3 regions of the Streptomyces sp. NPDC090445 genome follow, and region 3 is predicted to be linked to each of the others. Evidence: riboswitches for the same ligand, from Rfam matches in the RefSeq annotation. Region 3 holds a riboswitch; each other region holds the start of a gene.
What was found. A riboswitch is a leader RNA that binds a small molecule or an ion and turns the genes downstream of it on or off. The one in region 3 is predicted to bind cobalamin.
Positions count from the first base shown of each region.

Region 1: it holds a riboswitch for cobalamin, as region 3 does, so the genes downstream of both, cobN (cobaltochelatase subunit CobN) here and metE (5-methyltetrahydropteroyltriglutamate--homocysteine S-methyltransferase) in region 3, are expected to answer to the same signal.
Region 2: it holds a riboswitch for cobalamin, as region 3 does, so the genes downstream of both, ACIQUT_RS29610 (energy-coupling factor ABC transporter permease) here and metE (5-methyltetrahydropteroyltriglutamate--homocysteine S-methyltransferase) in region 3, are expected to answer to the same signal.

Region 1 covers NZ_JBIVXV010000001.1:302,405-310,091, reverse strand. Annotated here, with positions in the region: gene ACIQUT_RS01385 (cobalt-precorrin-6A reductase) at 1-649, shown strand, start outside; gene ACIQUT_RS01380 (precorrin-2 C(20)-methyltransferase) at 1,035-2,552, opposite strand; gene ACIQUT_RS01375 (precorrin-8X methylmutase) at 2,549-3,196, opposite strand; gene ACIQUT_RS01370 (cobalamin biosynthesis protein CobG) at 3,193-4,701, opposite strand; cobalamin riboswitch at 5,104-5,266, shown strand; gene cobN (cobaltochelatase subunit CobN) at 5,300-7,687, shown strand, end outside.
Region 2 covers NZ_JBIVXV010000021.1:23,565-31,251, reverse strand. Annotated here, with positions in the region: gene ACIQUT_RS29625 (hypothetical protein) at 1-475, shown strand, start outside; gene ACIQUT_RS29620 (flavodoxin family protein) at 550-1,305, opposite strand; gene ACIQUT_RS29615 (hypothetical protein) at 1,323-1,904, opposite strand; cobalamin riboswitch at 2,241-2,438, shown strand; gene ACIQUT_RS29610 (energy-coupling factor ABC transporter permease) at 2,466-3,158, shown strand; gene ACIQUT_RS29605 (energy-coupling factor ABC transporter substrate-binding protein) at 3,164-3,565, shown strand; gene cbiQ (cobalt ECF transporter T component CbiQ) at 3,569-4,318, shown strand; gene ACIQUT_RS29595 (energy-coupling factor ABC transporter ATP-binding protein) at 4,315-5,136, shown strand; gene ACIQUT_RS29590 (PadR family transcriptional regulator) at 5,171-5,767, shown strand; gene ACIQUT_RS29585 (EF-hand domain-containing protein) at 5,868-6,080, opposite strand; gene ACIQUT_RS29580 (tRNA-dependent cyclodipeptide synthase) at 6,482-6,823, shown strand; gene ACIQUT_RS29575 (YncE family protein) at 6,820-7,687, opposite strand, start outside.
Region 3 covers NZ_JBIVXV010000006.1:170,770-178,456, reverse strand. Annotated here, with positions in the region: gene ACIQUT_RS15890 (hypothetical protein) at 1-1,031, shown strand, start outside; gene ACIQUT_RS15885 (hypothetical protein) at 1,006-1,563, shown strand; gene metE (5-methyltetrahydropteroyltriglutamate--homocysteine S-methyltransferase) at 1,626-3,956, opposite strand; cobalamin riboswitch at 4,104-4,275, opposite strand; partial or broken gene ACIQUT_RS15875 (short-chain fatty acyl-CoA regulator family protein) at 4,384-4,679, opposite strand; partial or broken gene ACIQUT_RS15870 (3-hydroxyacyl-CoA dehydrogenase NAD-binding domain-containing protein) at 4,681-5,321, shown strand; gene ACIQUT_RS15865 (cellulose binding domain-containing protein) at 5,452-6,936, shown strand; gene ACIQUT_RS15860 (SpoIIE family protein phosphatase) at 7,200-7,687, shown strand, end outside.

The DNA.
Region 1 (7,687 bases), on a different contig from region 3:
GCGGGTCGCCGCACCCGTACTCCCGCCGGGCGAGGTCCGCATCGGCGGGTTCGGCGGGCCGGAGGGCCTCGCGGCCTGGATCGCCACCCACCGGGTCACCCACCTGGTGGACGCCACCCACCCGTTCGCGGAGCGGATGAGCTTCAACGCGGCCCGGGCGGCGGCCCTTTCGGGGGTCCCGCTGCTGGCACTGCGCCGCCCTGGCTGGACCCCGGGCCCCGGCGACGACTGGACCTTCACACCGGACCTCGACGCGGCGGCGGCCCTCCTCCCCCGGCTCGGGGCCGCCCGGGTCTTCCTCACCACCGGCCGGACCGGCCTGCACGCCTTCGCGCACCTGACCGACCCGTGGTTCCTCGTGCGCTCCGTGGACTCCCCGGCCGGACCGGTACCGCCGCACCTCGAAGTACTGCTGGCCCGCGGCCCGTTCACCCTCGACGACGAGCGCGAGCTCCTCTCCCGGCACCGGATCGACCTCCTGGTCACCAAGGACAGCGGCGGCTCCGCCACCGCCCCCAAGCTGGCCGCGGCCCGCGAGGCCGGCATCCCCGTCCTCGTCGTCCGCCGCCCCCCGGTCCCCGAGGGCGTCCCGGAAGCCGGCACCGCAGCAGCCGCGGCCGCCTGGCTGCACGAGCACGCGGCGCCGTAACCCACCAGTCGCCGCCGGCCGCCGAACAAGAGAAGCGCGTAGCGATCTGGGGCGCCTCAACTCCCGCCGCCCTCCACCCACATCCGGGAAGGCCGGAACGGGCAACGGAACCGGTGCCCGCCCTCTCCGACCGCGGCCGCCCCCGAAACAAAACCTCCCGGCCATTCCTGCCGGGAAGCCCCGGACACCCACCGCCCCCGCCCGGCCAAGACACAGCCCACCGGGGAGCAACCCGCAGGGCAGCCAACGGGGAGCACCCGGCGAGGCAGCCAGCGGAGAGCGATCCTCAAGGCAGCCAACGGGGAGCCCCCCGGCCGACAGGACCGCACGAGCCCAGAAGACGCCGCCCTCCGGGCCCGCACAGCCCGCCCGACCGCCCTCCCCCTCAGCCGTACCGGCGCGGGGTCCAGGTGACGAACGAGCCGTCCGCCCGCTCCGTGACCTGCGTCTGCGACGAACCGACGAGAAGCAGCGTGCGCATGTCGACCTCGGAGGGCTCCAGCGTGCCGAGCGTGACGATGCGGACGGACTGCTCCGGCCCGCCCACGTCACGGGCGACGACCACCGGGGTCTGCGCCGGGCGCAGCTCCAGCAGCAGCTCGCGCGCCTTGGCGACCTGCCAGTTCCGGCTGCGCGAGCCCGGGTTGTACAGGGCGAGCACCAGGTCGGCCGCGGCGGCCGCGCGCAGCCGCTCCTCGATGACCTCCCACGGCTTGAGCCGGTCGGACAGGGAGACGGTGGCGTAGTCGTGGCCGAGCGGGGCGCCGGCCGCGGCGGCGGCCGCGTTGGCGGCGGTCACGCCGGGCAGGACCCGTACGGGCACGTCCTTGTACTCGGGCTGCGCGGCGACCTCCAGGACGGCAGTGGCCATGGCGAAGACGCCCGGGTCACCACCGGAGACCACGGCGACCCGCTGGCCGCGCCGGGCCAGGTCGAGCGCGAACTCGGCGCGCTCCGACTCGACCTTGTTGTCGGAGCCGTGCCGGATCTGCCCCGGCCTGGCGGGGACGCGGTCCAGGTACGTGGTGTAGCCGATCAGGACCTCGGCGTCGGACAGTGCCCGGCGCGTCTCGGGGGTGAGCCACAGCGGCCCGGCCGGCCCGGTGCCGACGACGGCGACCTCGCCGGGCCCGGACGGCACGCTGCCGGGGTTGCCGACCCGGCTGGGCACGACGGCGACGGCGAAGTACGGGACGGTGTCCGGGTCGGTGTCCGCGAGGACGCCGGTCCGCTCCCCCTCCATCGTGGCGCGTTCGACGTAGCGGGCCTCGGCGAGGCGGCCGCTGCCCTCCATGGCGCGGCGCACGGCGGGGAAGGTGCGGCCGAGCTTCATGACGACCGCGGAATCGGTGGCGGCCAGGCGGGCGGTGAGCTCCTCCTCGGGCAGGGTGCCGGGGAGGATGGTGAGGACTTCCTCGCCCTCCACGAGCGGGGTGCCCAGGCGGGCGGCCGCGGCACTGACCGAGGTGACGCCGGGGATGACCTCGGCCTCGTAGCGGTCGGCGAGCCGCTTGTGCATGTGCATGTACGAGCCGTAGAAGAGCGGGTCGCCCTCGGCGAGGACCGCGACGGTCCGGCCGGCGTCCAGGTGCGCGGCCAGGCGGGCGGCGGAGGCCTCGTAGAACTCCTCCATCGCGCCCTGGTAGCCGCCGGGGTGGTCGGTGGTCTCGGTGGTGACCGGGTAGACCAGCGGCTCCTCGATGTGGTCCGCGCGCAGGTGGCGGGCGGCGATGGAGCGGGCGATGGAACGTCCGTGGCGGGCGCTGTGGTAGGCGACGACATCGGCTTCGCCGATCACCTCGACGGCCCGCAGGGTCATCAGCGACGGGTCCCCGGGACCGAGCCCCACCCCGTACAGACGCCCCTTGACGCCGGCGTCAACTCCGGTGCTGCTGCTGCTCATTCTTCCTCGCTCGCGATCGCGTTGAGGGCGGCGGCCGCGATGGCGCTGCCGCCGCGCCGGCCGCGGACGACGAGGTGGTCGAGACCCGAGGGGTGGGCGGCCAGGGCGTCCTTGGACTCGGCGGCGCCGATGAAGCCGACGGGCACGCCGATGACGGCGGCGGGGCGCGGGGCACCCTCCTCGATCATCTCCAGCAGCCGGAACAGGGCGGTCGGCGCATTGCCGACGGCGATCACGGAGCCCTCCAGCAGGCCGCGGTCACGCCACACTTCGAGGGCGGCGGCGCTGCGGGTGGTGCCCATGCGCTGCGCGAGGGCGGGCACGGACGGGTCGGAGAGGGTGCAGATCACCTCGTTGTCGGCGGGCAGCCGCTTGCGGGTGACGCCACTCGCGACCATCTGCACATCGCAAAGAACGGGCGCCCCGGCGTGCAGGGCGGCGCGGGCCCGCAGGACGACGTCCGGCGTGTAGCCGAGGTCCCGGGGCAGGTCGGTCATTCCGCAGGCGTGAATCATGCGTACCGCGACCTGCGCGACGGAGGCGGGCAGCCCGGAGAGGTCCGCCTCGGCGCGGATCGTGGCAAAGGACTGGCGGTAGATCTCCGCGCCGTCCTTCTCGTACTCAAACACTGTGTACTCGCTCATTTCTTCGCTGCGTCGTCGTGGGAGGTGGTGCGGCGTGCGGACGCGAGGGCCGCGGCCAGGTGATCGGAAGTCTCGATGCCGCGGAGCGGGGGGCTGCCGCCGGGGACGGTGAGGTCGTAGCCGGCCGGGGTGGCGACGACGTCGACCCACGCGGTGCCGCGGGGGTGCCCGCAGCGGCGGTCGCAGCCGGACCAGTGCACGGGCAGCGGTCCGGTCGCGCGGGCGGCGACGGCCCGCGCATCGACACGGACGTCGGCCAGGGACTTGGCGCAACCGGGGCGCCCGGTACAGGCGGTGACGGAACGCCAGGGGTCATCGGGAGCGGTGACGAGCCCGGCGTCCGCGAGCGCGGCCAGGGCCTGCGGGGCCCGGTCGGCCGGCACGCCGGGCACGACGATCCCGCGCCAAGGCGTGAGCCGCATCCGGCCGGTCAGCCCGGCCAGCAGCCGCCACTGAGCGGTGGTCAGCCGCCCGAGGGGCGCGAGCACACTGAGCGCGACGGCCGCGCCGGGCCCGGCGACGATCCCGGGCTCGGGCCCCGGCCCGTCCGGGCGGGACACGGGGCCGCCCGGGTCCCGGCGGCCCTTCAGCGCGGCAACGGAGCCGGCCTCGGCCACGACGGTGGCCGGGATCCGGGCGGCCGCCAGTCGATCCGCCAACCCGGCTGCGGTCAGGGCGTGTTCGGCAGGCAGTTCGACAGCCCGCCAGGCGCGCGTACCGGCCGCGCGGACCGCGTCGAGAAAGTAGCGGGCAGCGACCACCGCGGCACGCGGCACATCCTCCGCGGCCACGAGCACGGCGGCGGCGTTGGCGTTGGCGTTGGCGTCGTTGGCGGCGGCGTTGGCGGAAACGGCGGCGGCGTTGGCGGCGGCAGCGTCCCAGCCCGAGGCAGCCACGGCCGAGGCGGCAGCAGCCGAAGCGGCGGCAGCACCCAAAGCGGTAGCACCCGAAGCGGCGGCAGCGACGTACACGAGGGCGTGTTCGGCGTCGCGGGCGACAACGGTGACGTCCGCGTCCAGCGAGGCCACGTCGCCGCGGCCGTCGTCGAGGGCGAACAGGAAACGGCCGGACAGGGCGGCCGCTTCGGGGTCGGCACACAGCAGCCGGTCCAGCTCGGCCACCCACGGGGCCACGTCCGGCAGCGCCGGCAGGTCCAGGCCGGTCAAGGGCGAGGCGACGATGTTGCGGACCCGCTCGTGGGTGGGCGCGGGCAGCAGCCCGGCCCGGTCCAGTACCCCGGCCAGTTCGCCGCCGCAGCTCGCACCGAGCCCGCGGAGCTGGGCGTTGCCGCGCGAGGTGAGGTCGATGTGCCCGTCGCCGAGCCGGTCGGCGGCGTCGGCGAGCAGCAGGGCCGCGTCCTCGCCGAGCATCCCGCCGGGGATCCGCACCCGGGCCAGGTACCCGTCGTCGGCCGCGTGGAGGCGCAGCGCGCCGGGGCAGGCGTCACCGCGCTCCCGTATGACGGGTTCGTCCCGTGCTGCAGGGGCGGAGGGGGGTGTGGGCATGGCGGCGAGCATACCCACGAATCCCGGCCCCCGACCTGTGGCCGTCACCACCTCCGACCTGCGCCCGCCGCCAACCCCGCCCCGCACCCCGCCCGGCACGTCCGCGCACACCACCCGGCACGTCCGCGCACACCACCCGGCACGTCCGCGCACACCACCCGGCACGTCCGCGCACCCCCGTCCGGCACGTCCGCGCACCCCCGTCCGGCACGTCCGCGCACCCCGCGGGCGCCCCGGCTCGCTCCCGCCGCGCCCCCGGCGTGCGCCTGCCGCATCCGCTGCCGCGTGGCGCACCGGGGGCGGCCCGTACCCCCGGTTCACCAGCCACGTCCCGCCTCGCGGGGTCCCCCCGTCCGGCCGCGGCCCGCGCTGCGACCCCCACTCCCGGCCGGGGGCAGCGGCACCTAAGATGACCTTCGGCGTGCCATTCGGCCCGCTCATCGCCGAGGACGGCGACATGGGAGGAAGCCCGGTGCGATTCCGGCGCGGTCCCGCCACTGTGAACCCGGCAGAGCAGCCGCCGACCCGGGTGAGTCAGGAACTCCCGCCGTCCTCAACTGCCCGGGGCGCGGAAACCCCGAGGAAGGCCTGCCGCCGCATGATCCTGCTGCTGTCGACGTCCGACACCGATCTGCTCAGCGCCCGAGCGGCCGCGGACGGCCCGGTGCCGTACCGGTTCGCGAACCCCTCCCGCCTTCCCCTCGACGACCTCCCCGGCCTCCTCGACGGCACCGACCTGGTCGTCGTACGCCTCCTCGGCGGCCTGCGCGCCTGGCAGGACGGCCTGGACCTGCTGCTGGCCCCCGAGCAGACCCGCCCCGTCGTCGTCCTGACCGGCGAACAGGCCCCGGACGCCCAGCTGATGGAGGCGTCGACGGTCCCGATCGGCATCGCGGCCGAGGCGCACGCCTACCTGGCGCACGGCGGCCCCGCCAACCTGGAGCAGCTGGCCCGCTTCCTGTCCGACACCGTCCTGCTTACCGGGCACGGCTTCGAGCCTCCCGCCGCCGCCCCCACCTGGGGCGCCCTCCAGCGCCCGGCGCCGGCGGCCGCGGACGCGACGGCGGGAATGGCCACCACCCCCACCCCCACCCCCCGTATCGCGGTGCTCTACTACCGCGCCCACCAGATGAGCGGCAACACCGCCTTCGTGCACGCCCTGTGCGACGCGATCGAGGCGGCGGGCGGCTCCCCGATGCCGCTGTACGTGTCCTCCCTGCGTACCCCGGAGCCGGAGCTGCTGGCCACCCTGGAGGCGGCCGACGCGGTGATCACCACGGTGCTCGCGGCCGGCGGCACGCGTCCCGCGACGGCCTCCGCCGGCGGCGACGACGAGTCCTGGGACGCGGGCGCGCTCGCCGCCCTGGGTGTGCCGGTGCTGCAGGCCCTGTGCCTGACGGGTTCACGCAGCGCCTGGGAGGAGAGCGACGAGGGCCTGTCGCCGCTCGACGCGGCGACGCAGGTCGCCGTGCCCGAGTTCGACGGTCGCCTGATCACTGTCCCGTTCTCGTTCAAGGAGTTCGACGAGGACGGCCTGCCCGCGTACGTGGCGGACCCCGAGCGTGCCGCCCGTGTCGCGGGGATCGCCGTACGCCACGCCCGGCTGCGGCACATCGCCCGCGGCGACAAGAAGATCGCGCTGGTCCTCTCCGCCTACCCGACGAAGCACTCGCGGATCGGCAACGCGGTCGGCCTGGACACCCCGGCCAGCGCGATGGTGCTGCTGCGCGCCCTCATCGACGGCGGCTACGACTTCGGCCCCGCCGAGGGGATCCCGGGCCTGGTGTCCGGTGACGGCGACGAGCTGATCCGCGCCCTGATCGAGGCCGGCGGCCACGACCAGGACTGGCTGACGGAGGAGCAGCTCGCCCGCAACCCGGTCCGCATCCCGGCCGCCGACTACCGGCGGTGGTTCGCCGAGCTGCCGGCCGAGCTGCGCGAGCAGGTCGAGGAGCACTGGGGTCCGGCGCCCGGCGAGATGTTCGTGGACCGTTCGCAGAACCCGGACGGCGACATCGTCCTCGCTGCGCTGCGCCGCGGGAACCTGCTGATCCTGATCCAGCCGCCGCGCGGGTTCGGCGAGAACCCGATCGCGATCTACCACGACCCGGACCTGCCGCCGTCGCACCACTACCTGGCCGCGTACCGGTGGATCCAGGCCCGCGCCGAGGACGGCGGTTTCGGCGCCGACGCGATGATCCACCTGGGCAAGCACGGCAACCTGGAGTGGCTGCCGGGCAAGAACGCCGGCCTGTCGGCGGCGTGCGCGCCCGATGCGGCGCTCGGCGACCTGCCGCTCGTCTACCCGTTCCTGGTCAACGACCCGGGCGAGGGCACCCAGGCCAAGCGCCGCGTGCACGCCACCCTGGTCGACCACCTGGTGCCGCCGATGGCGCGCGCGGAGTCGTACGGCGACATCGCCCGCCTGGAACAGCACCTCGACGAGTACGCGCAGATCAGCTCCATGGACCCGGCGAAGCTGCCCGCGATCCGCGCGCAGATCTGGACGCTGATCCAGGCGGCGAAGCTGGACCACGACCTGGGTCTGGAGGAGCGCCCGGACGACGACGGCTTCGACGACTTCCTGCTGCACGTCGACGGCTGGCTGTGCGAGGTGAAGGACGCCCAGATCCGCGACGGCCTGCACGTCCTGGGCGGCGCCCCGGCCGGCGAGTCCCGCGTCAACCTGGTGCTGGCGATCCTGCGCGCCCGCCAGATCTGGGGCGGTACGACGGCCCTGCCCGGCCTGCGCGAGGCGCTCGGCCTGGACGAGTCCGCGGCCACCCGTACGTCCGCGGACGAGGCGGAGGAGACGGCGCGGGCCCTGGTGCAGGCGATGGAGGACGCCGGCTGGGACCCGGCCGCGGTGGCCTCGGTTGCCGCAAGCCTGTCAACGGACGCCGCGGGCCGCTCGGCGGACGTGGCGGCCGTACTGGACTTCGCGGCCCGCGAGGTGGTGCCGCGGCTGGCGGGCACGACCGACGAG
Region 2 (7,687 bases), on a different contig from region 3:
CACCGCCGGAATCGCCCTCGCCGCGCCCGCCTCCACCGCCCAGGCCCCGGCCGCGACCGCCGGGCGCACCGCCGTCCCGCACGTCGTGAACGCCCGCTGGGCCGGGCACTGCGCGTACGACCGGATCGTCATCGACCTCCGGGGCCGTGTCCCCGGCGTCGAGGTCACCCGCGTCCCGCGGCTGTACCGGGACGGCTCCGGCGAGCCCGTACCGCTCGCCGGGAAGTACTTCCTCCAGATCCGCCTGCACCCCGCCGACGCGCACCTGGGCTCCGGCGAGAGCACCTACCGCGGGCCGAAGCTCGCCCGGATCGACCTGCCCGCACTGAAGGGCTTCGCCATGACGGGCGACTTCGAGGGCTACGTCACCTTCGGCGCCGCCTTCGACAAGAAGCCGTCCTACACGTCGTTCACCCTGCGCTCGCCCGACCGGTTCGTGCTGGACGTCGCGCACCGGAACGTGTGCTGCGGCTGAGCGGCTGAGCGCCCGCACGGCCGGGCGGCCGGACGGCGGGCATCCGTCCGTCCGCCCGGCCCGGCCCGGACGCGTCAGCGGTGCTCGGGGTTGGGGAAGTCGAAGCGGCAGCCGGCGTCCCACCCGGAGCGCTGGTTGCCGTGGGCGGGGACGCCGCCGGAGCGCTTGAGCAGGGCGGCCAGATGCATGAGGTTCCACGACATGAAGGCCGTGTTCCGGTTGGTGAAGTCGTTCTCCGGCCCGCCCGACCCCGGGTCGAGGTACGAGGGGCCGGGCCCCGCCTCGCCGATCCAGCCGGCGTCGGCCTGCGGCGGGATGGTGTACCCGAGGTGCTGGAGGCTGTAGAGGATGTTCATGGCGCAGTGCTTCACGCCGTCCTCGTTGCCCGTGATCAGCGCCCCGCCGACGCGCCCGTAGTACGCGTACTGGCCCTGCTCGTTCAGGATCGAGGAGCAGGCGTAGAGCCGCTCGATAACCTGCTTCATCACGGAGCTGTTGTCGCCGAGCCAGATCGGCCCGCACAGCACGAGGATGTCGGCGGCCATGATCTCGCTGTACAGGACGGGCCACTGGTCGGTTTCCCAGCCGTGCTCGGTCATGTCCGGCCAGACGCCGGTGGCGATGTCGTGGTCGACGGCGCGGATCAGCGAGGTCCGGGCGCCTGCCGCCTCCATGACGGCGCGGCTCCGCGTGATCAGGCCCTCCGTGTTGCTGGTCTCGGGCGAGCGCTTGAGCGTGCAATTGACGTAGACGGCGGTCAGGTCGGAGTAGTCGAACGCCCCGGCGTTCGCCCCCGGCTGCGGTGTCGCGGTGTCGTGTTCGGCAGGCACCCTCCCAGTGTCTCTGATCAGCTGAGCGATCCCGTGCGAACCGTGGGGTTCGGCGTGGCTTCTGCCCACCTGGGTCGGGCGGCGTGAGCGTGGAGGTGGAATCCCGCGCCCAGTGCTGCTCCTCGCGGCCGGTGTCGGCGGGTGGTGGGTGTGCTGATCGTGTGCACGCCCTGGTGCCGGTGGGCTGCGCGGGGCAGCGTCCTCCGGCCCGTTGGTGCGTGTCCCTCCGGACGCTGGCCGGCACGGCCCGGAAGCCGGGCCGGGGAGGGAACCCCGCGTCGCCTGGGCGCGGGGCGGTTGGTGCGCGGCCGGGTGGGGCCGGTCTTGGACCGGTCCGTCCGGCTGGTCTTCGGATGGGCCGTGACGACGGCCTTGGCCTCCATCGTGTCCACCACGGCGCGGATCACCATGGTGCCGCTGGTGCGGTCCACCACGGTCCTGGCCTGGTGGGCGAGGCCGCGTGCGGCGATACGGCGCCAGGCACCCTGGTCCCGGTCGCCCTGCCAGCCGCACCCGGGGCTGGGGCAGACGGCCCACTTCCAGCCGGACACGGTGGGCCGGTCGGGGGCCTTGCGATGCCGCAGCGGCGTGAGGCACATGGGGCAGTGCCTGGAGGTGAAACACGTGAGCCTGCGGGGCACCGGACCCTACGGCGACCGGAAGGCGCCCGTCCGGGGGTGAGCACCCCCGGACGCCGTCCCCCGGCCGCCGCTCCCCGCGCACGCCCGGCGGCGCCGGTTGGAGCGCGGGAGCGGAAGAGCGCCGCAGCGCGCGCCGGACCGCCCGCGGCCGCGGCCGGACACCGGAACTTCCGTGGCCCCGCCACGGTTTCGATCCGCCCGCCCGGAGCGCGCCGGCCCGCAACCGCCCCGAAGCGGAATCCCCGGGCCCAACAGGCGGCCCACGTCCGGGTTGTTACGGGTCCACAAGGCGGATTAGGGTCATCAGGCCTTGGTGTACGGGAAACCGGTGGAAAACCGGTGCGGCCCTCGCCACTGTGAACGGGAAGTCCGGCTCCACTCCTGCGGGAAAGCCACTGGGCAGCGCGGGAGGGACCCGCACCGCCCGGGAAGGCGGAGCCAGGGCATCAGTACCCGTGAGCCAGGAGACCGGCCAGGGCGCGTTGTCCATCCACGAGGTGCTGGAGAGGTCTCCCACTCATGCATATAGCCGAGGGGTTTCTGCCCCCATGGCACGCGGTCGCCTGGGGCGCCGCGTCCGCTCCCTTCGTCGTCCACGGGGTGCGCGCCCTCACCCGCGAGGTGAAGGCCAACCCGGAGAGCACCCTGCTGCTCGGCGCGTCCGGTGCGTTCACGTTCGTCCTGTCCGCGCTGAAGATCCCGTCGGTGACGGGCAGCTGCTCGCACCCGACCGGGACCGGGCTCGGCGCGATCCTGTTCCGGCCGCCCGTCATGGCGGTGCTCGGCACGATCACCCTCCTCTTCCAGGCGCTGCTGCTCGCGCACGGCGGACTGACCACCCTCGGCGCCAACGTCTTCTCGATGGCCATCGCCGGACCGTGGTCGGGCTACTGCATCTACCTGCTGCTGCGGCGCTTCAACGCCCCGCTGATGGTGTCCGTGTTCTTCGGCGCCTTCTTCGCCGACCTCGTCACCTACTGCGTGACCTCCGTGCAGCTGGCGCTGGCCTTCCCGGACCAGGGCACGGGCTTCTTCGGCGCGCTCGCGAAGTTCGGCGGCATCTTCGCCGTCACCCAGATCCCGCTCGCCGTGAGCGAGGGCCTGCTGACGGTCCTGGTGATGCGGCTGCTGATGCAGTCCAGCAAGTCCGACCTGGTCCGGCTGGGCGTCGCGAAGCTCGCCGGCCGCTCCGCGCAGAAGGCGGCGGTGTGACGCGCATGAACCCGAGCCGGAACGCGAAGATCAACGGCCTGCTGCTGCTCCTGGTGGCGGCGCTGGCCGTACTGCCCCTGGCCCTGGGCCTAGGCGAGGGCAAGGAGGAGCCGTTCACGGGCGCCGACGCGCAGGCGGAGGCGGCCATCAGCGAGCTGAATCCGGACTACGAGCCCTGGTTCTCCCCGCTGTACGAGCCCCCGTCCGGGGAGATCGAGTCGGCCCTGTTCGCCCTCCAGGCGGCGCTGGGCGCGGGCGTGCTCGCGTACTACTTCGGCGTCCGCCGGGGCCGCCGCCAGGGCGCGGCTACGGCCGCCGCGGCGGCCGGTGCGGCCCCGGCCGAGGCGGCCGCCCCGGCCTCCGCATCCGCCTCCGCATCCGCAGCGGCGCCCGCCGCGGAGTCGTAGCCGGTGCTGCCGATCGACGTGGCCGCGCACAGCAGCCGCTGGCGGGGCCGCCATCCACTGGAGAAGGCGCTGCTCGGGCTCGGCCTGACGGTCAGCGCCCTGTGCCTGCCGCCCTGGCCCGGCGGACCGCTCGTCGCCGCCGCGACCCTCGCCGTGCTCCTCGGGCCGGCCGGGGTCGCCGGGCGGCAGCTGTGGCGGGCCTTCCGGATCCCGCTGGGGTTCTGCTTCACCGGGGCGCTGCCGCTGCTCGTCGCGGTCGGCGGCCCGGCCGGCCCGGTCTCCCTGGCCCCGGACGGGCCGCGGCTCGCCGTCGAACTGCTGCTGCGCACCTCGGCGGCCTCCCTCGGCCTGCTGCTGTTCGCGTTCACCACGCCGGTGTCGGACGTGCTGCCCCGGCTGGTCCGGGCCGGGGTGCCGGCGCCCGTGGTGGACGTGGCGCTGGTCATGTACCGGATCGGATTCCTGCTGCTCGACTCCCTGGCCCAGGTGCGGCGCGCGCAGGCGGCCCGCCTGGGGCACGCGGGCCGGGCGGCGGCCTGGCGCTCGGTGGCCGGGCTCGCCGCCACCTCGTTCGTACGGGCCTTCGACCGTGCGGCGCGGCTCCAGTCGGGCCTGGCCGGGCGCGGCTACGACGGCGCGCTGCGGGTCCTCGTCCCCGAGGCGACCCTGTCCTGGCGCTTCCTCGCGGCGTCGGCGGCCCTGCTCGCGGCCGTGGCCGCACTGACCCTCACCCTGAAGGGGCTCTACCTGTGAACCCGTTGGTGGAACTGGCCGGGGCCGGCTATGCGTACGAGGACGGCCCGGCAGTGCTGGCCGACGTGGACTTCGCCATCGCCGAGGGCCGGGCGCTGGTCCTGCTCGGCCGCAACGGCAGCGGCAAGACCACGCTGATGCGGCTGCTCAGCGGCGGCCTGCGGCCCGGCTCGGGCGAGCTGCGCCTGGACGGGACGCCGGTCGGGTACGACCGGGCGGGCCTGACCCGGCTGCGGACGGCCGTCCAGCTGGTGGTGCAGGACCCGGACGACCAGCTCTTCGCCGCCTCGGTGGAGCAGGACGTGTCCTTCGGCCCGATGAACCTCGGCCTGCCCGCGGACGAGGTGCGGGCCCGGGTGGAGTCCGCGCTCGCCGCGCTCGACATCACCCGGCTGCGGGACCGCCCGACGCACCTGCTCTCGTACGGGCAGCGCAAGCGCGCGGCGATCGCGGGCGCGGTGGCGATGGCCCCGCGGGTGCTGATCCTCGACGAGCCGACGGCCGGCCTCGACCCGGACGGGCAGGAGCGGCTGCTGGACACCCTGGCGGGGCTGCGCTCGCGCGGCACCACGGTGGTGATGGCCACGCACGACGTCGACCTGGCGGTGCGCTGGGCCGACGACGCGGCGGTCCTGACCCCGGCCGGGATCCGTTTCGGCCCGGCCGCGCAGCTGCTGGCCGACCCGGAACTGCTCGCCGAGGCGGGCCTGCGCCAGGCCTGGTCGCCGGCCGTGGCTGCCTTCCTGCGGGCCCGGGACCTGCTCGGCCCCGGCGCCCCGGGCCCGGGCACCCCCGAGGCGCTGGCCGCCTGGCACTGACCCGGACGGCGTGCGGCGAACCTAGGATGACGGCATGTCGCTGCCGCACGCCATCCTCACCGCCCTGCTCGAAAAGCCCTCGTCCGGGCTGGAGCTGACCCGGCGGTTCGACAGGTCGATCGGGTACTTCTGGTCCGCGACGCACCAGCAGATCTACCGCGAGCTGGGCCGGCTGGAGGAGGCCGGGCTGATCCGGGCCCTGCCGAGCGAGGTGCCCGTGCGGGGGCAGAAGAAGGAGTACGAGGTCCTGCCCGCCGGCAGTGCGGAGCTCGCGCGGTGGATCGGCGAGAGCCAGGACCCGAAGGCCATCCGGGACCCGCTGCTGCTGCGGATCCGGGCCGCGGGCGTGGTCGGCGTGCAGGGGCTGGCCGGGGAGCTGCGGCGGCACCTGGAGCTGCACCGGCGGCAGCTGGCGCTGTACGAGGCCATCGAGGAGAAGGACTTCCCCCCGGAGCGGGATTCCGACGAGGACCGGCTGCGCCGGCTCGTGCTGCACGGCGGCATCGGCCTGGAGACGTTCTGGCTGCGCTGGCTGGAGGAGGCCCTGGGCGAGGTCGGGGACATGACGGGGCCGGGCGGTGCTGCGGATACCGCCCCGGACGCCCCGGCCGGGGCCGACGGCGCGCCGTAGGGCGCGGTCCGCGGGAGGCGGGCACCCCGCACCGCACCGCGGGCGGGCAGGCCGAAGCCCCCGTACGGCCTGCGGGGCGGTACGGGGGGCTGCGCGCGCCTTACTTGTTCAGGGAGGCCCAGAACTCGTCGAAGCTCAGCAGGCCGTCGCCGTTCACGTCCTTGGCGGCGATCACGGAGTCCGCGACCGGGCCCGTGACGAACGGGTCGCCCATCTCCGCCATGGCCCGGCGGAACTCGTCTGCCGTGACGAAGCCGTCGCCGTCCGCGTCGAACCTGCCGAACGCCATCCGTGCGCTCTCGATGTCCGCCACTGGGATCCACCCCTTCTTGGTGCTCGTTGACCGGCTCAGGGTAGCGGCAGCCGGGAACGGCCGCCGCTACCGGGTCCCGTTCGGACGGCAGAAAGAAATTCAATGACCGTTCCGCAGCACGGAAGTCGTGATTCCGACCAAGAAATCCACCTCGGACTCGTCGCATTCCTGAGTCGCCGCATAACGTACCGGCATTGCCGCCACACCAGGAGCGCAGGGCCGCCAGGGACAAGCGGCAACAAGGGCGATCACACAGGTGACGATCACGGCAGACGCATCATTCGAAGTTCTGCCCTTCACCCGCGTGTGCCGCCCTATCCGGTATGAGGGGGACCCTGCGCCCATCGAAGTGAGTCCTCGGTCAAGGCGGTTCGGCGGCCGGTCCTCAAGGGTGTCGGGGAATCAGGGCACCCGTCTGCGGGGTCCGCGTACGGGCACTTTCGGAGTTCCAGTCCCATCCCGTTCACCGACTGCCGCACCGGCGGGTACTCCATTTCCCGGAAACCGACGACGAATTCCGCAAGGGATGCGAGGAGACGGCCCTCCATTTCGTCGGGTCGGAGTTGCCGGAAGGTGAATCCATCACGGCGGACCGGTTGCAGGTCTGTTTCGGCTACCTCGTCCTCGTCCTGCTGGAGGGGGCCGATGGTGAGGGCGCGGCGGCGTCCCGGGAGGCCGTGCGGGCTCCCGGGGCGCCGTGCGGTGCCGTGCGGTGCGGTGGAGTGCGGTGGGGCGGGCTCTAGCGGAAGACGCCGGTGTGGCCGAGGGAGTAGCGGCCGGGCTGCGGGTAGACGGCCAGGCCGTGCGGGCCGCCGCCCACCGGGATCCGGGCGAGCTGCCGGCCGGTGGCGGTGTCGATCGCGTAGACCTCGCCGTCGTAGCGGCCCGACAGCCACAGCACCTTGCCGTCGGCGGAGACGCCGCCCATGTCGGGGCTGCCGCCGTCCGGCAGCTGCCACTTCTTGGTGAGCCTGCCCTGCTGGAAGTCGTAGACCGAGATGCTGCCCTCGCCGCGGTTGGAGATGTACATCTCGCGGGAGTCGCGGCTGACGTACAGGCCGTGGCAGCCCTTGCCGGTGGGCAGCAGCTTGGGGGTGTCGAACTGCTCGCCGCTGAACACCCACATGCCGTGCGCCATCATGTCGGCGACGTAGAAGGTCTTGCCGTCCGGGGAGATCTTGACGTCCTGCGGCATGGCGCCCTCGTAGGGCAGCTTCTGCTGGGCGACGACCTCCATCTTCTCGGTGTCGACCTTGAGGAGTTCGCCGGAGAACTCGCACGAGACGATGAAGTAGCGGCCGTCCGCGGAGAAGTCGGCGTGGTTGACGCCGAAGCAGGTCACCGGGACGGTCTTGACCCGGTTCATGGTGCGCGGGTCGCGGAAGACGAGCTCCTTGTCCATCGAGGCCATGACCACCGCGTACTTGCCGTTCGGCGTGAAGTACAGGTTGTACGGGTCGTGCACCTCGACGGGCTCGCCGGCCTCGCCGGTCGCGGGGTTGATCGGGGTGAGGGTGTGTCCGCGGTTGTTGTTGACCCACAGGGTCTTCAAGTCCCAGGACGGGACCACGTGCTGGGGCTGGATGCCGACCGGGATGGTGTCGATG
Region 3 (7,687 bases):
TCGCACATCCTCTCGACGGCCTGGACGCACAGCCCTGGTCCGCCGTGTCGCACCCCCACGGCAGCGCCGCCGACCTGCCCCGCCTCCTGCGCACACTGGCCGGCGACGACGAGGCCGCGGCGCAGGAAGCTCTGTCCGATCTGTACGAGTGCCTGCTCCACCAGGGAAACGTCCACGGCGCGAGCGCGCAGGCCGTGCCCTTCCTGGCCCGGATGGCAGCGGCCGGCCACTGGACCGCCGACGTCCTGGTGCTGCTCGGCGGCCTCGCCGAGAGCGAGGACGAGCACGACGTCGCACCGGGCGCCGTCCGGGCCGCCGTCGCCGGGCAGGTGCCGCTGCTGCTGCCCCGGCTCGCCGCCGCCTGCCCCGCAACCCGCCAGGCCGCGGCCTGGGCCGCCGCCCACACCCGCGACGCCGCCGCGGTCCTGCCCGCACTGCGCGAACGCTGGCGGCGGGAGGACGTGCCCCTGGTGCGCGCCGAACTGCTGGGCGGGATCTCCCGGCTGGACCCGCAGCTCGGCGCCGCCCTGGCCGAGACCGTCCTCGGCCCGCGCAACCCGGGCGAACTGCGGCTGGCCGCCCTCTTCGCCTGCCTGGACGCCGGCCTGCCCTGGACCACCGCCCACCACACGACCCTGCTGTCACTGCTGCCCGCCGAGCCGCTGATGGCGCACCGGCTCGACCAGCAGCGCAGCGAACCGCTGTGGGCCGTCGCCCAGGAGCTGCTGCGCCGCGACACCGAAGAGGACCGCGACGCCGTGACCGCGCTGCTCGACAGTGCCCTGCGGGACGAGCGGACCGAAGTCCGGTCCGGCGCCCTGTGGGCGGCCGGGGAAGCGTGCCGGTTCTCCCGCGGCGTGCCGCGGCGCCTGCTGCCCGCCCTGGCCCCGCTCGCCGCCGACGCCGACGCGGGCCGCGACGTACGGACCCTGCTCTCCCGGCTGGGCACCGCGGCCGCGGCGGCCGCACCGGCGCTGGCCGCCGCGGCACGCCGCAACCCCGACCGTGCCGGACCGCGAACGCGCGGCTGACGTCCTGCGCGCTGCCGCCCCGGAGGGCGCGTCGTTCGAGGTGGAGGAGGCCCTGTACGCACTGACCGGGGAGAGCACGGCCCTGCTGGCCGTCCTTGGCCCGGCGGCTCGCGAGCGGCCCCTCCCGGGCCGTCGAGGCGGCCCGGGCAAGCCGCCGAAGTGCTGGGCCTGGAGAGCAGCCCTGCTGGTCCCGGCCCTGCAGGCGGCCCTGAGCGGTGCCCAGGGGCAGGCCCGTACGGCCGGCAGCCCGGATCCGGACGCGGACACCGCTCTCGCCGAGGCCCTGTGGCGGATCACGGGGGACGCGGCGACGCCGGTGGCGGCCCGGGCGGCCGCGCTGCTCGGCCTGGAGGCCCTCGGCCCCGCCGCCCTGGGGCCCGAGCACATCCGTCGGCTCACCGGGCTCGCCGAGCGGGACCTGCGGGTGATCCGCGCGGGCCGGGAAACCCGGATCGTTCACGAGGACGAGGCGCTCCGCCACCGGATGTGCTCCGTGCTCGCCGAGGTCCCGCAGCCCGCCGCCCACGGCTGACAGGCGTTGCCGGACCCGCGACGAACATCAGCCGGGCCGTCGCCACATCGACGGGGGCGTCCTCAGCTCTCCGTGTGGCGGCTGTCCAGGCGGGCGCGGACGCGGCGGGCCGCCGCGGCCATGTGCTCCAGGGCCGGCCGGACCTCCTCCCAGTCGCGGGTCTTCAGACCGCAGTCGGGGTTGATCCACAGCCGGTCGGCCGGCACCGACTCCAGGGCCCGTTCGATGAGCCCGGCGGTTTCCGCCTCGTCCGGGACGCGCGGGGAGTGGATGTCGTACACGCCCGGCCCGGCCTCCCGCGGGTAGCCGGCCCCGCCCAGTTCCCCGGCGATCCGGAGGCGGGAGCGGGCCGCCTCCAGGCTGATCACGTCGGCGTCGAGGTCCTCGATCGCCGGGAGGATGTCGCCGAACTCCGCGTAGCACATGTGCGTGTGGACCTGGGTGTCCGGCCGGGTCCCGCCGGTCGCCAGGCGGAAGGCCTCGGTGGCCCACGCCAGGTACGCGGCACGGCCGGCGGCCCGCAGCGGCAGCGTCTCCCGCAGCGCCGGCTCGTCCACCTGGACCACGGAGATCCCGGCCGCCTCCAGGTCGGCAACCTCGTCCCGCAGCGCCAGGGCCACCTGGCGGGCGGTGTCGGCGAGCGGCTGGTCGTCGCGGACGAAGGACCAGGCCAGCATGGTGACGGGCCCGGTCAGCATGCCCTTGACGGGGCGGTCCGTGAGGGACCGGGCGTACGCCGCCCAGCGCACCGTCATCGGGCCGGGGCGGGTGACGTCGCCCGCGAGGACGGGCGGGCGGACATAGCGGGTGCCGTACGACTGGACCCAGCCGTGCCGGGTCGCCAGGTAGCCGCCGAGCTGCTCGGCGAAGTACTGCACCATGTCGTTGCGTTCGGGCTCGCCGTGCACGAGGACGTCGAGGCCGGCCTTCTCCTGGTACGCGATCACCTCGCGGATCTCGGCCTCGATGAGCCGCTCGTACGCGGGCCGACCGATGCGCCCGGCCCGCAGGTCGGCGCGGGCGGCGCGCAGCCGGGCGGTCTGTGGGAACGAGCCGATGGTCGTCGTCGGCAGCAGAGGGAGCTTCAGGTGCGCCCGCTGGGCGGCGGCCCGCTGCGGGTACGCCTGGGGGCGGCGGGTGTCCGCGTCGGTGACGGCGGCGGACCGGGCCCGCACGGCCGGGTCGCGGGTGAGGGCGGACGCGGCACGGGAGGCGAGGTCGGCGCGGTTGGCCGCCAGCCGGGCGGCGATGGTGTCCGGGCCCTGGGCGAGGCCCCGGGCCAGCGCGGCGATCTCCTCCGTCTTCTGGCGGGCGAAGGCGAGCCAGCGGGCCACCTGCGGGTCCATGTCCCGTTCCGCGCCCGCGTCGAGGGGGACGTGCAGCAGGGAGCAGGAGGCGGCGACGTCGACCCGGCCGGCGAGGCCGAGGAGGGTGCCGAGCGTGGCGAGGGACGCCTCCAGGTTGTTGATCCAGACGTTGCGGCCGTCGACGACACCTGCGACGAGGCGCTTGCCGGGCAGTCCGCCCGCCGCGGCGAGGTCGGCGAGGTTGGCGGCGGCGGGACCGGTGAAGTCCAGCGCGAGCCCGTCGACCGGCGCCTTGGCGAGGACGGGCAGCGCCTCGCCGAGCCGGTCGAAGTAGGAGGCGACCAGCAGGCGCGGCCGCGCGGTGCCGACGGGGAGGGCGCCGAGCTCGCGGTAGGCGCGGGCGGCGGCGTTCAGTTCGGCGGGGGTGCGGTCCTGGACCAGCGCGGGCTCGTCGAGCTGCACCCACTCGGCTCCGGCCGCCCGCAGGTCGGCGAGCACCGCCGCGTACACCGGCAGCAGCCGGTCCAGGAGGGTCAGCGGAACGAAATCGGCGGGCGCGTCCGGAGCCGGCTTGGCGAGCAGCAGGTAGGTGACGGGGCCGACGAGGACGGGCCGGGCGGCCAGGCCCAGCGCGAGCGCCTCCTCCAGCTCCGACACCTGCTTGTGCGGGTGCGGGGTGAAGACGGTGTCGGGGCCCAGCTCGGGGACGAGGTAGTGGTAGTTGGTGTCGAACCACTTGGTCATCTCCAGCGGGGCCGCGTCCCGGGTACCGCGCGCCATGGCGAAGTACCCGTCGAGCGCGTCGGCTTCGGGATCGCCGGTGGCGTCGAATGCCGCGCGGTGCCGGGCCGGGACGGCGCCCACCATGACGGTGGTGTCCAGGACGTGGTCGTAGTACGAGAAGTCGCCGGTCGGCACCTCGTCGATGCCGGCCTCGGCCAGCTGCCGCCAGGCGGCCCGGCGCAGTCCGGCGGCCGTGGCCCGGAGCTCGGCGGCCGTCACCCGGCCCTTCCAGTGGCCTTCGACGGCCTTCTTCAGTTCACGGTGCGGGCCCTGGCGCGGGTAGCCGTACACGGTGGCGGTCACGGAACTCTCCTTCGCGAGTCGTGTGGGCGTCCCGGGGACGGGAACGCGGGCGCGAAGGAGCGACGGGCACGGTGGTGCCCGCTGTCGCCGACCCGCCCTCGAGGTCACCGGGATCTCCGTACGCATCGGCCGCGCACGGGCAGTGGCAGGTCTTCGGACTCGCGGGCACGACCTGCGTACGCGTCGACGCGTTGACGTTCGACGTACGCGGTCTCCTACTGGCCGTCGCTTCCCGGGCCCGGAGGTCCAGTGCGTGTGACGGCGGTCGTTCCCGCTCACCGCTGCGGGGCAGTCCCGGATTCCCACCGGGTTCCCTCTTGCGACGCGCCCCGCCCGGATGACGGGGGCGAACCAGCTGCACCGGCCACCCTAAGTCATGAACGTCCAGGAAGGGATGCCTTGTTCGGGGTGCGGGACCGTCCCGGGCTCAGGGGCGGCGGTCTTCGGCCACCACCGGATACGGGACGAAGGTGCTGGTGTTCTCGTCGACGGCCAGCGCACGGCCGAGCGGCGGCGCCGCGCGCTGCGGGCATTCGAGGCGTTCGCAGACGCGGCAGCCCATGCCGATCGGGGTGGCGGCCGCCGCACTGCCGAGGTCGAGCCGTCGGAGTACACCAGGCGGGCGGCGTGCCGCAGTTCGCAGCCGAGGCCGATGGCGTACGTCTTGCCCGGCTCCCCCCAGCCGCCGCCGTGCCGGGTCACGGCCCGGGCCGTCCACAGGTGGGCCGCCCTGGCGCGCTCCGCCTGCGAACGGTTCGCCGTCTCCCGCGAACGCGCCGTGCAGCGCGGGAAGCTCGACCGCTTCGCCGCCGAGGACGCCCTCGCCCGCCTGGTGTTCTCCGCCGACCTCGGCGAACTCGCCGACCGGCAGCTCGTCATCGAGGCCGTCACCGAGGACGCCGACACCAAGACCGCCGTCTTCGCGGCCCTCGACAAAGTCGTCGCCGATCCGGAGGCGATCCTGGCGACCAACACCTCCGCCCTGCCCGTCATGCGCCTGGGCACGGCCACCTCCCGCGCGGACCGGGTCGTCGGACTGCACTTCTTCAACCCGGTCCCCGTACTGCCCCTGGTCGAGGTGGTCTCCTCCCTCCACACCGCCCGCGCCACGAGGGACGCGGTGGCGGGGTTCGCCCGCGACACCCTCGGCAAGACCCCGGTCCACTCCCGGACCCGCTCCGGCTCGCCGACCTCATCGGCCTCGACACGGTCGCCGCCATCGCCGAGGCCCTCTACGAGGAGTTCAAGGAGCCCCTCCACGCCCCGCCGCCGCTGCTGCGGCGCATGGTGCAGGCCGGGCTGCCCGGCCGGAAGACCGGACGCGGGTTCCACACCTACCCGGAGCAGCCGGCGGGTGCTCGTTAACCCCGGCCGATCCCTTCCTTAAGGGGGCCTCAAGATCCCGGCCCGAGCGGCCGAACCGGCGATTTGTCCGATTCCGGATCGCTAGCGTGCTGCCCCGTCCCCCCTCCCCGCACCGATGAGGCAGGCAGTCATGACCAGGAACGCACACCGCCGCACCGCCGGCACCAAGGCGAAGGCGGCCGGAGCGCTCGCCCTGACCGCGGCCGTCGCCGGCACCGCGATCGCCCTCACCGGCACCGCCCAGGCGGCCGCCGCGGGCGCCGCCTTCACCCGCTCCAGCAGCTGGGACTCCGGCTACACGGGCCAGTACGTCATCACCAACACCGGCAGCCAACCCCTGAAGGACTGGACCCTGGAGTTCGACCTGCCCGCCGGGACCACCCTGTCCTCGCTGTGGAACGGCGAACAGACCGTCAGCGGCGGCCACATCACCGTCAAGCCGCCGCGCTGGGACACCGCCGGACTCGCCCCCGGGGCCTCCACCACCATCGGCTTCGTCACCGCCGCCAAGGGCGGCGCCCCGGCCAACCCCACCGGCTGCCTCATCAACAAGGAGAAGTGCTCGCCCGGTTCCGGCCCCACCCCCCTCCCCACGGGCCGCCCCACCACCGCCCCGAGCCCCACCGCCACCACCCGCCCCACGACCGCGCCCACCGCCACGGCGACCGCGACCGCCGGCCCGAAGCCCACCGCCACCGCGACCCGCCCGGGCGGCACCACCAAGGCGGCCCCGTTCGCCCCGTACGTGGACACCTCGCTCTACCCCGCCTTCGACCTCGTCGGCACGGCCGACCAGACCGGCGTCAAGGAGTTCAACCTGGCCTTCATCACCTCCGGAGGCGGCTGCAACCCGCTGTGGGGCGGCGTCACCGCCCTCGGCTCCGACCACGTCGCCTCCCAGGTCCAGGCCCTGCGCGCCAAGGGCGGCGACGTCCGGGTGTCCTTCGGCGGCGCCGCCGGCTCCGAGCTCGCCCTCGCCTGCTCCTCGGCCGCGGACCTGGCGGCCGCGTACGGCAAGGTGATCGACGCGTACGGACTGACCAAGGCCGACTTCGACATCGAGGGCGCGGCCCTGCCCGACACCGCCGCGAACACCCGGCGCGCCCAGGCCATCGCCCTGCTCCAGAAGAAGCACCCCGGCCTCAACGTCTCCTTCACCCTGCCCGTCATGCCCGAGGGCCTGACCCAGCCGGGTGTCGACCTCGTCGCCAACGCCAAGCGCAACGGCGTGGCCATCTCCGCCGTCAACGTCATGGCGATGGACTACGGGCCGGCGTACAGCGGCGACATGGGCGGCTACGCGATCCAGGCCGCGACCGCGACCCAGGCCCAGATCAAGGGCGTCCTCGGGCTCTCCGATGCCGAGGCCTGGAAGACGGTCGCCGTCACCCCGATGATCGGCGTCAACGACGTGACCAGCGAGATATTCACGGTCGAGGACGCCACCCAGCTGGCCGATTTCGCCCGCGGCAAGGGTCTGGCCTGGCTCTCCATGTGGTCGGGGGCCCGCGACAAGCAGTGCCCCGGCGGCGCCAAGAACCAGGCCGACGCCACCTGCTCGTCCATCCTGCAGGCCCCGCTGGCCTTCACGAAGGCCTTCGCCGCCCGTTCCTGAGCGGTACCGCGCCCCGCAGGGGCGCCGGGAACTGCGCGACCGGCCCCCCGCCGGCCCGCAGTGTCATGACCGGATTGCCGACGGAGCGCCCGGGCGGCCCGGGCGGCCCGGGGCGCCCCTCCCCACCGCCCCGGGCGCCGACCGTCCCGCTCCGTGTCCGGCCGCCGGCGGCCCGTGCCCGGCCCCGGGCCGGGCGAGGCCGCCGGGCGGCGCCGCGGCGGCCGGGCCGAGCGCGCGGGTGGGTCCGGGGTGACCATGGTCACGTGGGAGACAACCCGCGGGACCGGGGTGCCGGCCACCGGCTGATGGAGGAGGCGCTGGTCGAGACCTGCGCCGAGGCCGGTGCGTCCATCGGCATGTTCTACCTGCCCGAGCCCACCGGACGGGTGCTGCACCTGGCGGTGACCGTCGGGGTGGCCCGCGAGTTCGCGGTCCCCTGGGCCCGCGTCGGGATCGACGACCCGGTCCCCGTGGCGGACGCGGTCCGCGAGCAGCGCCTCGTATGGCTGGGCGGCCTGGAGGACACGGCCCGCCGCTACCCGCGGGTCGGCCTGGTCGTGCCGTACCGCTTCGCGCTTGCCGCCACCCCGCTGGACACGGCCGGCACGGCCGACGAGATGCGCACGGGCGCCGGGCTGGTGCTCCTGTGGCCCGGCTCGCACGGGCCGCGCCTCAGCGACCGGGAGCGGCAGGTGATCGACTCGGGCGCGCAGCGCCTGGCCGGCATCCTGCGCCGGGCCGCCGACGAGGG